2 linked regions of the Cupriavidus necator N-1 genome follow. The protein of the gene in region 2 interacts with the protein of the main gene of each other region in a pairwise test. Links are inferred from orthologs where the notes say so. Each region holds a gene or a part of one and is shown on either strand. Other genes may lie near its edges. The genes, in order: dnaE and CNE_RS05090.

What was found.
Region 1: the proteins of CNE_RS05090 (region 2) and dnaE interact in binary tests that used the Escherichia coli proteins (3 or more experiments, as listed by UniProt). The link is inferred for Cupriavidus necator N-1 from one-to-one orthologs.

Annotation. Positions count from the first base shown.
Region 1 is NC_015726.1:866,962-874,415, reverse strand. What follows is about bases 2,972-7,060. They hold dnaE (DNA polymerase III subunit alpha), read right to left. Parts: upstream 6,685-7,060; coding sequence 3,172-6,684; downstream 2,972-3,171. Other genes in these bases: CNE_RS04115 (sulfurtransferase), read left to right, coding at 6,893-7,060; CNE_RS04125 (glycosyltransferase family 4 protein), read left to right, coding at 2,972-3,152. In the rest of the region: lipid A export permease/ATP-binding protein MsbA, read right to left, coding at 1-97; CNE_RS04135 (glycosyltransferase family 25 protein), read right to left, coding at 189-962; CNE_RS04130 (glycosyltransferase family 2 protein), read left to right, coding at 1,262-2,041; more of CNE_RS04125, read left to right, coding at 2,079-2,971; more of CNE_RS04115, read left to right, coding at 7,061-7,454. UniProt on the Escherichia coli protein: DNA polymerase III is a complex, multichain enzyme responsible for most of the replicative synthesis in bacteria. This DNA polymerase also exhibits 3' to 5' exonuclease activity. The alpha chain is the DNA polymerase catalytic subunit.
Region 2 is NC_015726.1:1,067,952-1,074,305, reverse strand. The notes cover bases 1,029-4,017. They hold CNE_RS05090 (pyridoxal phosphate-dependent aminotransferase), read left to right. Parts: upstream 1,029-1,926; coding sequence 1,927-3,108; downstream 3,109-4,017. Other genes in these bases: CNE_RS05085 (glutathione S-transferase), read right to left, coding at 3,205-3,849; CNE_RS05095 (PIN domain-containing protein), read left to right, coding at 1,316-1,843; yaaA (peroxide stress protein YaaA), read right to left, coding at 1,029-1,266. In the rest of the region: CNE_RS05105 (M14 family metallopeptidase), read right to left, coding at 1-454; more of yaaA, read right to left, coding at 481-1,028; CNE_RS05080 (3-hydroxyacyl-CoA dehydrogenase), read left to right, coding at 4,039-5,562; CNE_RS05075 (oxepin-CoA hydrolase, alternative type), read left to right, coding at 5,596-6,354. UniProt on the Escherichia coli protein: Shows aminotransferase activity with methionine and histidine as substrates, and to a lesser extent also with phenylalanine.

The sequences.
Region 1 (7,454 bases), 200 kb from region 2 along the record:
TCACCCCTTCGCTGCCCGCGACCACGGCCATGGCGAGGATAGCGCCGATGAAGATACGTAACTCGGGGCGCAGGTAAGACCAGAGCCGGCTGGCCATGCTGGACGGCACGGCGGCACCTGGCGAAATGGGCGGTTTGGATGTGGTCACTGATATTTCTTGTGTGTGGAGGCGACGTGCCGGCCCGGCGCTAGCCCGGCCGCTTCTGCCGGGCTACCCGAAGGAAGGGCCTGACGATGAGCTGGAACAGGAAGCGCTGATAGACGTAGCGGCGCAGATAATAGCCGATGCTGCGCTGAGCCTTGTCGGTGGCGTCCAGGTCGGCGCGATGCGTTTCGAGCGACGAGGTCTCGGCCAGCTCGGTCAGGCCAATGCAATATGGCACCACCGCACTGACCGACACCAGACCCTGTTTTTCAAAGGCCGACCAATAGTCGGCCGCGCACCACAGCGGCTGCAGGCCGGCCAGCAGCCGCTGCGCTGCGGCGCGCGTCACCACGTAGCCGTGCGCGAGCCACCATTCGCCGTAGCGCCTGACCAGGCGTCGCTCGCCGCCAAGCCTGCGCGCACCCCAGCGGGTGTACTTGTCGACATGGGACAGCAGCACCACCTCGGCCCGGTCCGGATCCAGGCGTGACTCGAGGTCGGCCAGCACGCTTGCGAGGTCGGGGCCGAGCGATGCATCGTCCTCCAGCACCAGCGCGAAGGCGGCGCCGTCGTCCAGCATCTTGCGGTACACGCCAAGGTGGCTCAATCCGCACCCCACCTCGCCCCGGCTCATGGGGCGGTAACGCGCGGCGGCGGCGGCGGCATCGTACTTGCTGGCCACTTCCTCCTCCGCCAGCACGCGGCCATCCACGGCCCGGAACACCTGGAACGGGATACCAAGGCCCGCCAGCTGGCCGGAGATGCGCTCCCGGCGCTCCCGCGCGGTGTCGAGATTGATGACGTAGGCGCCGATCATACGGCTAGCGCCTGCGCGTCCGGTCTTGCCCGGATTGCAGCCGGCAAGAGAGAGGCCAATGCTGCACGCGCAGGCAGAAAGAAGACTTCTTCCATCCCGGCAGAACGGGACAATTGTGCTCGTATCATCAATTTGAGAATCAGGAAACGGCCCGCGAGCCGACTCGATCGCATCAGGGTGCGCGAAGGGCGCCATGCGCCAGTGCGGTAGAATACGCGGTCTCGATCCAGCGCGTGGCGCCGTGGGCGACTCCGGCGGCCCGTCGGTCTTGTCCGACCTGCGTGCCTCCCCTATGTTCCATGAGAGTCTCGGCCGTCATCATTACCAGGAATGAAGCTCACAATATCGGGCCATGCCTCGAAAGCGTGTCCTGGTGCGAAGAGGCGATTATAGTGGATTGGGCCAGCACGGATGACACGGTGGCGATTGCGCGTGCTGCCGGCGCCACTGTCATCCAGACCGACGACTGGCCTGGCTTCGGACCGCAGAAGAACCGTGCGGTTGACGCCGCCACGGGCGACTGGATCCTGAGCCTCGATGCTGATGAACGTGTCACCCCCGCCCTGCGCGACGAGATCCGGGGCCATCTGAAGCGGGCCGACGCCCACGCGCTTGCGCTGCCGCGCCTTTCAGCGTTCTGCGGCACCTTCGTGCGCCACGCAGGCTGGTATCCGGACTATGTGACCCGCGTCTTCCGCAAGGGCCGCGGCCGCTTCACGGATGACCTGGTCCACGAACACCTGAAGGTGGACGACCCGGTCACTCATCTGCGCGAGCCGCTGATCCATTACAGCTACCGCACACTATCAGACGTGCTGCGCAAGATCGACAGCTACTCCAGCGCAGGCGCGCAGCAGGCCTACGCGCGGGGCAAGCGTAGTTCGGTGGCGTCCGCCGCGGGCCACGGCCTGTGGGCCTTCATCCGGACCTACCTGCTCAAGCGAGGCTTCCTGGACGGCAGCGCAGGCTTCGGCGTGGCGCTGATGAATGCGCAGGCAAGCTACTACAAGTACGCCAAGCTGGCGCAGTTGCAGGCCGAAACCGATCTCAAGGCAGCCGCCCCCGAGGTCACCCGTTGAAGCGGCCGGCCGCCCCTCCCCTTTATTCCATGCATCGATGAAAGTTGGCATCTCCTGCAATCGCTTCGGCGCAGGCGGCGGCCTGGAACGCTACGCGCTCGACATCAGCCGCGCGATGGCCGCCCGCGCCGGCACCGAGGTGTCGGTCTACGCGCGCCGCTTCGACACCGGCGTGGCGCAGGCGGCCGGCGTCACGCCGCATCGCATCCTGGTCTCGTGGCTGCCCGGCAAGCTGCGCGACCGCTATTTCTCGTGGCGCCTGCAAGCGCGCCTGCCAGCGGATGAAGTGCTGATCGGCTGCAACCGCGTGCGCGGCTCGGACATCGCCATTTGCGGCGGCACCCACCGCGGCTATCTCGGCGCGCGCGGCACGGAAGCGCGCCGCTCCGACCAGTGGCAGATCGACCTGGAGAGTGCGCAGTATGCTGGCGCGCATCGCGTGGTGGCGCATTCGGCGCTGATGCGCCGCGAGGTGATCGAGCTGTACGGGATGCCGCCGGACCGCGTGGAACTGATCTATCCGCCGGTCGACACGCAGCGCTTCACGCCGGTCGACGCCGACGCGCGCGCCGCGTTGCGCCGTGAGTTCGGTTTCGGTGACGATGAGGTCGTGTTCCTGTTCCCGTCTTCGGGCCATGCCCGCAAGGGTTTCGACCTGCTTGCCGACTATTTCTCTGAATCGGACCTGCCGATCACGCTTGCCGTGGCCGGCCGTCCGGTCGGGCGCACCATCCCGCGGGTACGGGAACTGGGCTACAGCAGCCGCATCGACGCGCTCTACCGCGCCGCGGACTTCACCATCCTGGCTTCGGGCTATGAACCGTTCGGACTGGTCGGCGTGGAATCGGTGCTGTGCGGCACACCGCTGGTCTTTGCCGACAATATTGCCTGCCTGGAGGTGATCCGGCCGCAGGCCGTGCATGCCTTCGCACGCGATCGCGCCGAGACGCTCGACCGCGCGATTCGCGCCGCGGTCGACGCGGCACGCAGCGGCCAGGGCCGGCTGGCGGACCCGATGGCGATGCTCAACTACGATCCGGGCATCGAGGCCCACGTCGACGCGCTGCTAACGCTGGCGGCCAGCGCGCGTGCCGCCCGGCAGGCGGCCTGAGACCGCCGCTGCCGTCGGTTTATTCGTAGAGGGTGCTGACGCTGTCCGGCGACAGTGCCAGCCGCAACGCGGTCAGCGCCTCGTCGGAGGGCACCACCTTCCAGTCCGCTCCGAGCATGGCCTCGCACGAAGCCGCCGCCGACTGGTAGTGGATGCGCACCGGCAAACCCTGCCCGCCGCTGGCGCGGGCCAGGTGCGGCATCAGCAGTTCGCGCAGCATCCCGGTCGAGGAATTGCCATTCATCGCCAGCCGCACCGCGCTGGCGAACTTGAGGCGCGCGGCCACCAGGTCCATCACCGATTCCGCCGTGAACCTCACCCCACCGGTAAACGTATCGTGCCGCGCATTCCCCGTGGCAATCAGCAGCTCGTCCTCGCGGAACATGTGCCGGTTGGCGTCGAACAGCTCGTTGAACACCGTCATCTCGACCAGCCCGGTGCCGTCGTCGAGCGTCACGATCAGCATCTTGCCGCGCTGGGTCATCTGCGTGCGGACGCCGGAGATCACGCCGGCGATGGCCTTGCCGCGCACATCGCGGCCGAAGCCGCCGCCGTTGCCCTGCACTTCCTTTTCCAGCGCGGCCAGCGTGCCCTTGTTGAAGCGGCGCACCTCGTCGCGATAGGCATCGAACAGATGGCCTGAGAAGTAGTAGCCAAGCGCCTGCTTCTCTTCCTGCAGCGCGCGCTTCGGGCTCCAGCGCGGCTCGTCCAGCAACTCTGGGCGGTGCGCTTCGCCGGCATCGCCCATCAGGTCGAACAGCGACACCTGGTTGGCGGACTCCGCCTTCTGCTCGGCGGCCTCCATCGCGATCGGCACCGATGCCAGCAGCTGTGCGCGGTTGTCGTTCAGGCTGTCGAAAGCGCCGGCGCGGATCAATGCCTCAATAGTGCGGCGGTTGACCTGGCGGCGGTCGACGCGTTCGCAGAAGTCGAACAGATCGGTGAAGGGCCGTTCCTCGCGCGCGCGCAGGATGTCTTCGATCGCGCCCTGGCCGCTGCCCTTGATGCCACCCAGGCCATAGCGGATGGTCTTGGAGTCGGTCGGCGCGAAGCGGTATTCGCTGGCGTTGACGTCGGGCGGCAGCACCGCGAGCTTGTTGAGCTTGCAGTCCTCGTAGAGGATCTTGACCTTGTCGGTGTCATCCATGGCCAGCGACATGTTGGCTGCCATGAATTCGGCCGGATGGTGGGCCTTGAGCCAGGCGGTGTAGTACGCCAGCAGTGCGTACGCGGCCGCGTGCGACTTGTTGAAGCCGTAGCCCGCGAACTTCTCCATCAAGTCGAAGATATCGTCGGCCTGCTGCGCGGAGAGACCATTCTTGTCGGCACCTTCGCGGAACATCACGCGGTGCTGCGCCATTTCCTCGGGCTTCTTCTTGCCCATGGCGCGGCGCAGCAGGTCGGCGCCGCCGAGCGAGTAGCCGCCGATGATCTGCGCCATCTGCATCACCTGCTCCTGGTAGACCATGATGCCGTAGGTCTCTTTCAGGACGGGTTCGACGCGCGGATCGGGATACTCCACCTTCTCGCGGCCGTGCTTGCGCGCGCAGAAGCTGGGGATCAGGTCCATCGGGCCCGGGCGGTACAGTGCCACCAGCGCGATGATGTCCTCAAAGCGGTCAGGCTTGGCGTCCTTGAGCATGCCCTGCATGCCGCGGCTTTCCAGCTGGAACACGGCGACGGTGTTGGCAGTCTTCAGGATATCGAAGGCGGGACTGTCGTCGAGCGGGATATGGCTGCAGTTCCAGTCGGCCTTGCTCGGATCGAGGCGGCGGATGTAGCGCTCGGCCCAGTCCAGGATGGTCAGCGTGGTCAGGCCCAGAAAGTCGAACTTCACCAGGCCGGCGGCCTCGACGTCGTCCTTGTCGTACTGGCTGACCACGCCGCTCATGCCGTCGTTCTGCGCGCCCTGCGTGTACAGCGGGCAGAAGTCGGTCAGCCTGCCGGGCGCGATCAGCACTCCGCCGGCGTGCATGCCGACGTTACGCGTCATGCCTTCCACGCGCTGCGCCAGTTCCAGCAACTGGCGAACTTCTTCCTCGTTATTCTCGCGCTCGGTCAGCAGTGGCTCTTCCTTCTTGGCCTCCTCGATGGTGACCAGCTTGCCCGGCTTGAACGGGATCAGCTTGGCGATGCCGTCGACAAAGCCGTAGCCGAGGTCGAGCACGCGGCCCACGTCGCGCACCGCGGCCTTGGCCGCCATGGTGCCGAAGGTGGCGATCTGCGATACCGCGTCCTTGCCGTACTTCTCCTTCACGTAGGTGATCACGCGATCGCGGCCGTGCTGGCAGAAGTCGATGTCGAAGTCAGGCATCGACACCCGTTCTGGGTTCAGGAATCGCTCGAACAGCAGCGCGTACTTGAGCGGATCCAGGTCGGTAATGCCGAGCGCATACGCGACCAGCGAACCGGCGCCCGAACCGCGGCCCGGACCCACCGGCACGCCGTTGTTCTTGGCCCAGTTGATAAAGTCCGCCACGATCAGGAAGTAGCCGGGGAAGCCCATCTTGATGATCGTGCCGGTCTCGAACTCCAGCCGTGCGTAGTATTCCGGGCGCTTCGATTCGCGCACCGCCTCGTCGGGGAACAGCACCGCCAGGCGCTTCTCCAGCCCGTCCTTGGCCATGAAGACCAGGTAGTCGTCCAGCGACATGCCGTCGGGCGTCGGGAACAGCGGCAGGCGCGGCTTGCCCAGCTCCAGCGTCAGGTTGCAGCGGCGCGCGATCTCGACCGCATTCTCCAGTGCCGAGGGGATGTCCGCGAACAGCGCGCACATCTCGTCCTGGGTCTTGAAGTACTGGTCGGTGGTAAAGCGCCGGGTGCGGCGCGGATTGGCCAGCAGCTCGCCCTCGGCGATGCACACGCGCGCCTCGTGCGCGGTGTAGTCGTCCGGCGTCATGAACTGCACCGGATGCGTGGCCACCACCGGCAGTTGCAGTTCAGCCGCCAGCTGCACGGCCTGCTGCACGTAGGCATCGGTGCCGGCATTGCCGGCACGCTGCAGTTCGATGTAGAAGCGCTGCGCGAATACCGTGGACCAATGCTGTGCCGCGCGGCGCGCACCGTCGGCATTGCCGTTGGCCAGCGCCATGCCGATATCGCCACCCATTGCGCCCGACAGGGCGATCAGGCCGGTGGCCAGCGGCAGGTCGTCCTCGCCGGGTTCCAGGAACCAGGCCGGATCGATCTCGGCGCGCCCGCGGTGCTGGTTGCCCAGCCACGCGCGCGACAGCAGCATGCACAGGTTCAGGTAGCCGCGGCGGTCCTGCACCAGCAGCAGCAGGCGCGACGGCTTGTCGCGGTCCTCGGCGTTGGTGAGCCAGACGTCGGCACCGACCACGGGCTTCACGCCGCCGCCGCGCGCCTCCTTGTAGTAACGGATCAGCCCGAAGGCGTTGGCAAGGTCCGTCAGGGCGAGCGCGCCCATGCCATCGGCGGCGGCGGCCTTGACGGCGTCTTCCAGGCGGACGATGCCGTCCACGATGGAATATTCGGAATGCAGGCGGAGGTGTACGAAGCGGGGTGCGGACATGGGCGACATTGTACCGGCTCAGTCCGCTGGCATGCCTCCGATATTGCGTGCAGGCGGCCTCGCGCGAGGGCCCGGCATAGCTGATCGGCGTGCTTGGGAATGCGCGGCGCCGGCGCCCGCACGCGTTATAATTTCGCCTTTCCAATCAGGTAGTTATCGCAAGCCGTCGGCGCCCCTCCCGGACGCGGCCGTGCAGGCGCAGTCTCTCATGCAGATCGTCAATATTTCCGCTTACAAATTCGTCTCGCTGGACGACATCGAGACCCTGCGCCCGGCCATGCGCGAGCGCTGCGAAGCGGCCGGCCTGAAAGGCACGATCCTGCTCGCGCCCGAGGGCATCAACATGTTCCTGGCGGGCCCGCGCGCTGCCATCGACGGCTTCATGGCCTGGCTGCATGCCGATGCGCGCTTTGCCGATATCGTGCCCAAGGAAAGCCTGTCGGAAAACCAGCCCTTCAAGCGCATGCTGGTGCGCGCCAAGAAGGAAATCATCACCATGAAGATGCCGCTGATCCGCCCCGAGGAAGGCCGCGCGCCGTCAGTGCGGCCGGCCGACCTGAAGCGCTGGCTGGACCAGGGGCACGACGACGAAGGCCGTCCGGTGGTGATGCTGGACACGCGCAATGATTTCGAAGTCGCGGTTGGCACGTTCGAAGACGCCGTCGAATACGACATCGCCAAGTTCAGCGAATTTCCCGAGGCAGTGGCGGCCCACAAGGGTGAGCTGGAAGGCAAGACCGTGGTGTCGTTCTGCACCGGCGGCATCCGCT
Region 2 (6,354 bases):
TGACGCGGGTCATGTCGCGCCCGTCCACGGTGCTGCCCAGGTGCGACAGCCGCGCCAGCGGCGAGCGCTGGCAACTGGCCAGCAGCGACAGGTGGCGCTCATCCGGATACGGCTCGAAATACGCAAACCAGATGCTGTCGTGCTCGGGCGTGCATTCCACCGTCATCACCTGGCCGTCGAAGCGCGTCGGCACGCGGAACCAGTTGGCGCGGTCGTACGAGGCCACCGCGCGGTAGTCGCGCCATCCATCCGGATAGGTGCAGTCGCCGGCGTTCAGGAAGTGCATCCGGCACGCCTGCCCCGCCGCGCCCTGCAGGCGGAAATGGAACCACTGGCGGAAGTCGGCGTGCGAGTCGGCGCGGATGCGCAGGCGGATATCGTCGGCGCGGTCGAGTGCCTCGACCTCGATGGCGCCGGAGTCGAATTGCGAAGAGATATGCATGTCGGCAGGCATGGCTGGCAGTCTCGTGGCGATGGGTTTCAGTCTTCCAGGCGGCGGCGGAACACCCAGCGGGTGGCATCCGAGGCCGCGGCGTCGAAGGCGTAGCCGTCCTCGGCAAAGCGCTTGAGCTTTTCCGGCTCGGTCACGCGCTGCGTCACCGCGTAGCGTGCCATGGTGCCGCGCGCGCGCTTGGCGTGGAACGAAATGATCTTGTAGCGGCCGCCCTTCCAGTCCTCGAACACCGGCGTGACGATGCGCGCCTGCAGCACCTTGGCCCGCACCACCTTGAAATACTCTTCCGAGGCCAGGTTGACCAGCACCGGCGCGCCTTCCTGCTTGAGCGCGGCCATGTCGGCGTTGATCATCTGCGTAACATCGTCGCCCCAGAACGCGTACAGGTCCTTGCCGGCAACGTTATCGAGGCGCGTCCCCATCTCCAGACGGTAGGGCTGCATCCAGTCCAGCGGGCGCAGCACGCCGTACAGGCCGGACAGGATGCGGATGTGCTTCTGCGCAAAGCCGAGGTCATCGGCCGACAGCGTCTTCGCGTCCAGGCCATCGTAGACGTCGCCATTGAAGGCCAGCACCGCCTGCTTGCTGTTGGCCGCGGTGAACTCCGGCGACCAGTCGCCGTAGCGCGTCACATTGAGCACCGCGAGCTTGTCGGAGATGTCCATCAGCGCGCCCACATCCTGCGGCGCCAGCTTGCGCAGGCGCTCGATCAGCGTGGCGGAACGGTCGATAAAGCGCGGCAGCGTATGGGTCTTGAGGCGCGGAGGAGTCTCGTAGTCCAGCGACTTGGCGGGAGACAAAACGATGAGCATGGCAAAATCGCGGCAGTAGCCAAGGACAAACAAGCCAAGATTGTAGCGAATGCGCCTCGACACCACCGGAACCACCCTCTTCGCCAGCCCCGCCGGCGTCACATCAGCGCCGCGCGTGGTGCTCGACTCCAACATCTGGGTGGACCTGCTGGTCTTCCGCGACCCCCATGTGGAGCCGATCCGCACCGCGCTTGAGGCCGGCACCATCGCCCCGGTGATCCGCGCCGACTGCCGCGAGGAACTGCGCCGGGTGCTGGCCTATCCGCAATTTGCCCGCTTTGACGTCGATATCGATGCCGCGCTGGCCACTGTCGACCGCCTCGCCAGCCTGGAAGCCGCGCCGCCGCAGGCCGACTACGACGCCATCAGCCTGCCGCGCTGCAAGGACACCGACGACCAGAAGTTCATCGAGCTGGCCCACTTTGCCGGCGCCGCCTGCCTGGTATCGAAGGACAAGGCCGTGCTCAAGCTGCGCAGCCGCCTGCGCCGCAGCAGCGGCGTGGAAGTGATGACGCCACCGGCCTTCGGCGCCTGGCTGGCCGCGCTTGGCGCCGCCAGCGCCGCCGATCCGCTTTAGAATGTCGGCTCCCGGCGCCGCCTACGTGGTGGCGCCGCACGCCTGATCGCACCCCGTCCCCACCGCATCGACACGTTCGCATCATGTCCGCAGACACCACCCACACCCAGTTGACGCCGCTGACCCCGCCGCCCTCGCGCCTGCCCGCCGTCGGCACCACCATCTTCACCGTGATGTCCGCGCTGGCCACCGAGAAGAACGCCGTCAACCTGGGCCAAGGCTTCCCGGACTTCGACTGCGACCCCAGGATCGTCGATGCCGTGACCGCTGCCATGCGTGCCGGCCATAACCAGTACCCGCCGATGGCTGGCGTGCCGCGCCTGCGCCAGGCCATCGCCGCCAAGATCGCCAGCCTCTATGGCCACCAGTACAGCTGGGACACCGAGATCACCGTCACCGCCGGCGCCACCCAGGGCATCCTGACCGCGATCCTGTGCGCGGTGCATCCGGGCGACGAGGTGATCGTGCTGGAGCCGTGCTACGACAGCTACCTGCCCGCGATCGAGCTGGCCGGCGCCACCGCCGTGCCGGTCACGCTGGAAGCGCCGGAATTCCGCGTGCCCTTCGACAAGCTGGCCGCCGCGATCACGCCGCGCACGCGCATGGTCCTGATCAACACGCCGCACAACCCCACCGGCACGATCTTGCGCGCGGCCGACATGGACCAGCTGGCGCAGATCCTGGCCAGCACCGACATCCTGCTGCTCTCGGACGAGGTCTACGAGCACATGGTCTACGACGGCCAGCAGCACGCCTCGGTCTCGCGCCATCCTGAGCTTGCGCGCCGCAGCTTCGTGATCTCGAGCTTCGGCAAGACCTACCACGTGACCGGCTGGAAGGTCGGCTACGTGGCCGCGCCGGCCGCGCTGATGGCCGAGTTCCGCAAGGTGCACCAGTTCAACGTGTTCACCGTGAACACGCCGGTGCAGCACGGCCTGGCCGACTACATGGCCGATCCCGCGCCCTACCTGCAGCTGTCGGCGTTCTACCAGGCCAAGCGCGACTTCTTCCGCGCCGGGCTGGCCAACAGCCGCTTCAAGCTGCTGCCGTCGGACGGCACCTACTTCCAGTGCGTCGACTACTCGGCCATTTCCGACCTGAGCGAGGCCGACTTCGCCATGTGGCTGACGCGCGAGATCGGCGTGGCCGCGATCCCGGTCTCGGCCTTCTACACGCAGCCGCGTGAATCGGGCGTGGTGCGTTTCTGCTTTGCGAAGAAGGAAGAGACGCTGGCGCTGGCGCTGGAGCGGCTGGGCAAGCTGTAGGCGCAGGCCTGGCCTCTGCGCCAACGAAAAACGCCCGCGATCCAATCGCGGGCGTTTTACCTTGTGCCGCCGGTTTTGTGGCCGGCTTGTTGCCGGTTACTTGTTGCTGCGGCTCGCCATCAGCTCAAGATTGGCCTTGCGGTCGGCATTGACCTTCTGCACCGATTCGCGCGCCGACAGCGTCTTCAGGTAGTCCTTGACCGGCAGGTCGGCCAGCAGATCGGTGCCGTAGATGATCTTGGTGCACGACGACACCAGCGGCAGGTGCGCCGCGGCGGCGCAGTCGGCCAGCGTGAAGGTGTCGCCGGCGATATACGGCGAGAACTTCGCCAGCTTGGCGAAGGCGGGGACATAGCGCGTCAGCAGCTTGTGCTGGCGTTCCTTGACGCCATCGCTGACCTTGCCGCCGAAGAATGCCTCGGGGTACAGTTCGCGCGCGGTCAGCTCCAGGTACAGTTCCATGAAGACGACGATCTCGCGCACCTTGGCGGCCTGGTACGGGTCGCCCGGCAGCAGCGGCGTCTGCGGATAGGCCGCCTCTACGTAGTCGACGATGGCTTCGGACTCGCACAGCGGGCCGGATTCGGTGATGATGTAGGGCACCTTGCCCGCGGGCGTGGCTGCCGGGTCGGTCTGGCCGATCCAGGCCAGCACCTCTTCGAACGGCACGTTCTTTTCCAGCAGCGCCAGCTTCACTTTGTTGTAGTAGTTGCTGGCGGCAAAACCGCAGAGCTTCAGCATGTCGTCTCTCTCCGTTATTGGAATGATCCCCGCATCGCACGGTGCGGATGTCGGGTGATTGTGGACCATCCGGGGTCTGCAGTGTACCGGCTGGCCGATCAGCGCACGCCGCCTGCCCCGCTGGACTGTCGCGGAAGGTGCAAAAAACGTACGATCGTGCTAATTTAACCACAACTTCTGGGACGAATGATGAGCACTTTCACCATCGATACGCTGGGTATCGTCGGCACCGGCGCCATGGGCCGGGGCATCGCGCAGATCGCCGCGCAGGCGGGCCTGACCGTCAACCTGTACGACACCAACCCGCAAGCGGTGGCCGCCGCGCGCCAGTACCTGCAGGACACGCTGGCCAAGCTCGCCGACAAGGGCAAGATCAGCGCTGCCGACGCCGAGGCCACGCTGGCCCGCGTCAAGCCCTGCGGCACGCTGGAAGACCTGGCCGGCTGCGACATGGTGCTGGAAGCCATCGTCGAGAAACTGGAAGTCAAGCGCGACCTGATCGCCAAGCTCGAAGCGGTCCTGCGTGAAGACGCCGTCATTGCCTCCAACACGTCGTCGCTGTCGATCACTGCCATCGCAGTCGGCGCCAGGCACCCGGGCCGTATCGCCGGCTACCACTTCTTCAACCCGGTGCCGCTGATGAAGGTGGTCGAGGTCATCGACGGCCTGTCGGGCAACCCCGCGGTGGGCGACGCGCTGATGGCATTGTCGCGCCGCATGGGCCATACGCCGGTGCGCTGCAAGGACATGCCGGGCTTTATCGTCAACCATGCCGGCCGCGGTATGAATATCGAAGGCCTGAAAGTCGCGCAGGAAGGCGTGGCCGGGTTTTCCGACATCGACAACATCATGCGCGAGCAGGCCGGCTTCCGCATGGGGCCGTTCGAGCTGATGGACCTGACCGGGCTGGACGTGTCGCACCCGGTGATGGAATCGATCTACAACCAGTTCTACCAGGAACCGCGCTACCGCCCCTCGCCGATCACCGCGATCCGCGCGGTCGGCGGGCTGATCGGCCGCAAGGCGGGTGCTGGTTTCTATTCGTACGCCGATGGCCAGAAGAAAGTGCCGGCCGCTGCCGCGGTGCCGGGCGCGCGCCCGTCGAGCGTGTGGGTCAGCCACGCCAGCGAGCGCGGCCACGCCATGGTGAGCAAGCTGCTGGGCGCGCTGGGCGTGACCCCGGAAGGCGGCAACAAGCCGTCGGCCGATGCGCTGATCATCGTCACCCCGCTCGGCCTGGACGCCACCACCAGCGCGCTGCAACAGGGCCTGGACCCGGCCCGCACCGTCGCCATCGACACGCTGCTGCCGTTCGAGGCCACCAAGCGCCGCACGCTGATGACCACGCCGGCCACCAGCGCCGCCGCCCGTGATGCCGCGCACGGCCTGTTTGGCAGCGACGGCGTGCCGGTCACGGTGATCCGCGACTCGGCCGGCTTCGTCGCGCAGCGCGTGCTCTGCTGCATCATCAATATCGCCAGCGATATCGCGCAGCAACGCATCGCCACGCCGTCGGACATCGACCTCGCCGTCAACCTGGGCCTGGGCTATCCCAAGGGCCCGCTGGCGCTGGGCGATGCGGTCGGCCCGCAACTGGTGCTGGAGACGCTGCGCAACATGGAAGCGCTCACCGGCGACATGCGCTACCGCCCGAGCCCGTGGCTGTGGCGCCGTGCCGGCCTGGGCCTGTCGCTGCTGGCCGAAGAGCAGTAAGCCCGCCACCGCCCCACCGACCGAGCCACGCCCATGCCCGCACAGTTGCTTTCCCACCGCGTCGATTCGACGCTGGTGCTGACCATCTCGAACCCCGAGGCACGCAATGCGCTGCACCCGGACATCTACGCGGCCTCGCAGCAGGCGCTGGATCAGGCTGCGGCCGATGACTCGGTGCGCGCAGTCATCATCACCGGCGCCGACGGCATTTTCTGCGCCGGCGGCAACCTGAACCGGCTGCTCGGCAACCGCAGCCAGCCGCAGGAGGTGCAGGCCGCCAGCATCGCCCTGCTGAACGGCTGGGTCGAGTCGCTGCACGCCTTTCCCAAGCCGATCATCGCGGCGGTGGAAGGCGCGGCCGCGGGCGCGGGCTTCTCGGTGGTGCTGGCGTGCGACTTTGTAGTGGCGGCCAGCAATGCCAAGTTCGTGATGGCCTATGTTTCCGTGGGGCTCACGCCCGACGGCGGCGGTTCGTACGAGATCGCACGCGCGCTGCCGCGCCCGCTGGCCAGCGAACTGATGATGGAAGGCAAGCCGGTGGACGCGGCGCGGCTGGCGCAGTTCGGGCTGGTCAACCGCGTCACCGAGCCGGGCCAGGCCCTGGACGAGGCCCTGCGCCTGGCCGCCGGCCTTGCCCGCCAGTCGCCGCACGCCGTGGGCCGCATCAAGGATCTGATCAACCACGCGGCCACCGCATCGCGCGCCGAACACCTGCTGGCCGAGCGCGACAGCTTCGTCGCCGCGCTGCATCACCCCGACGGCGGCGAAGGCATCAGCGCCTTCCTGGAAAAG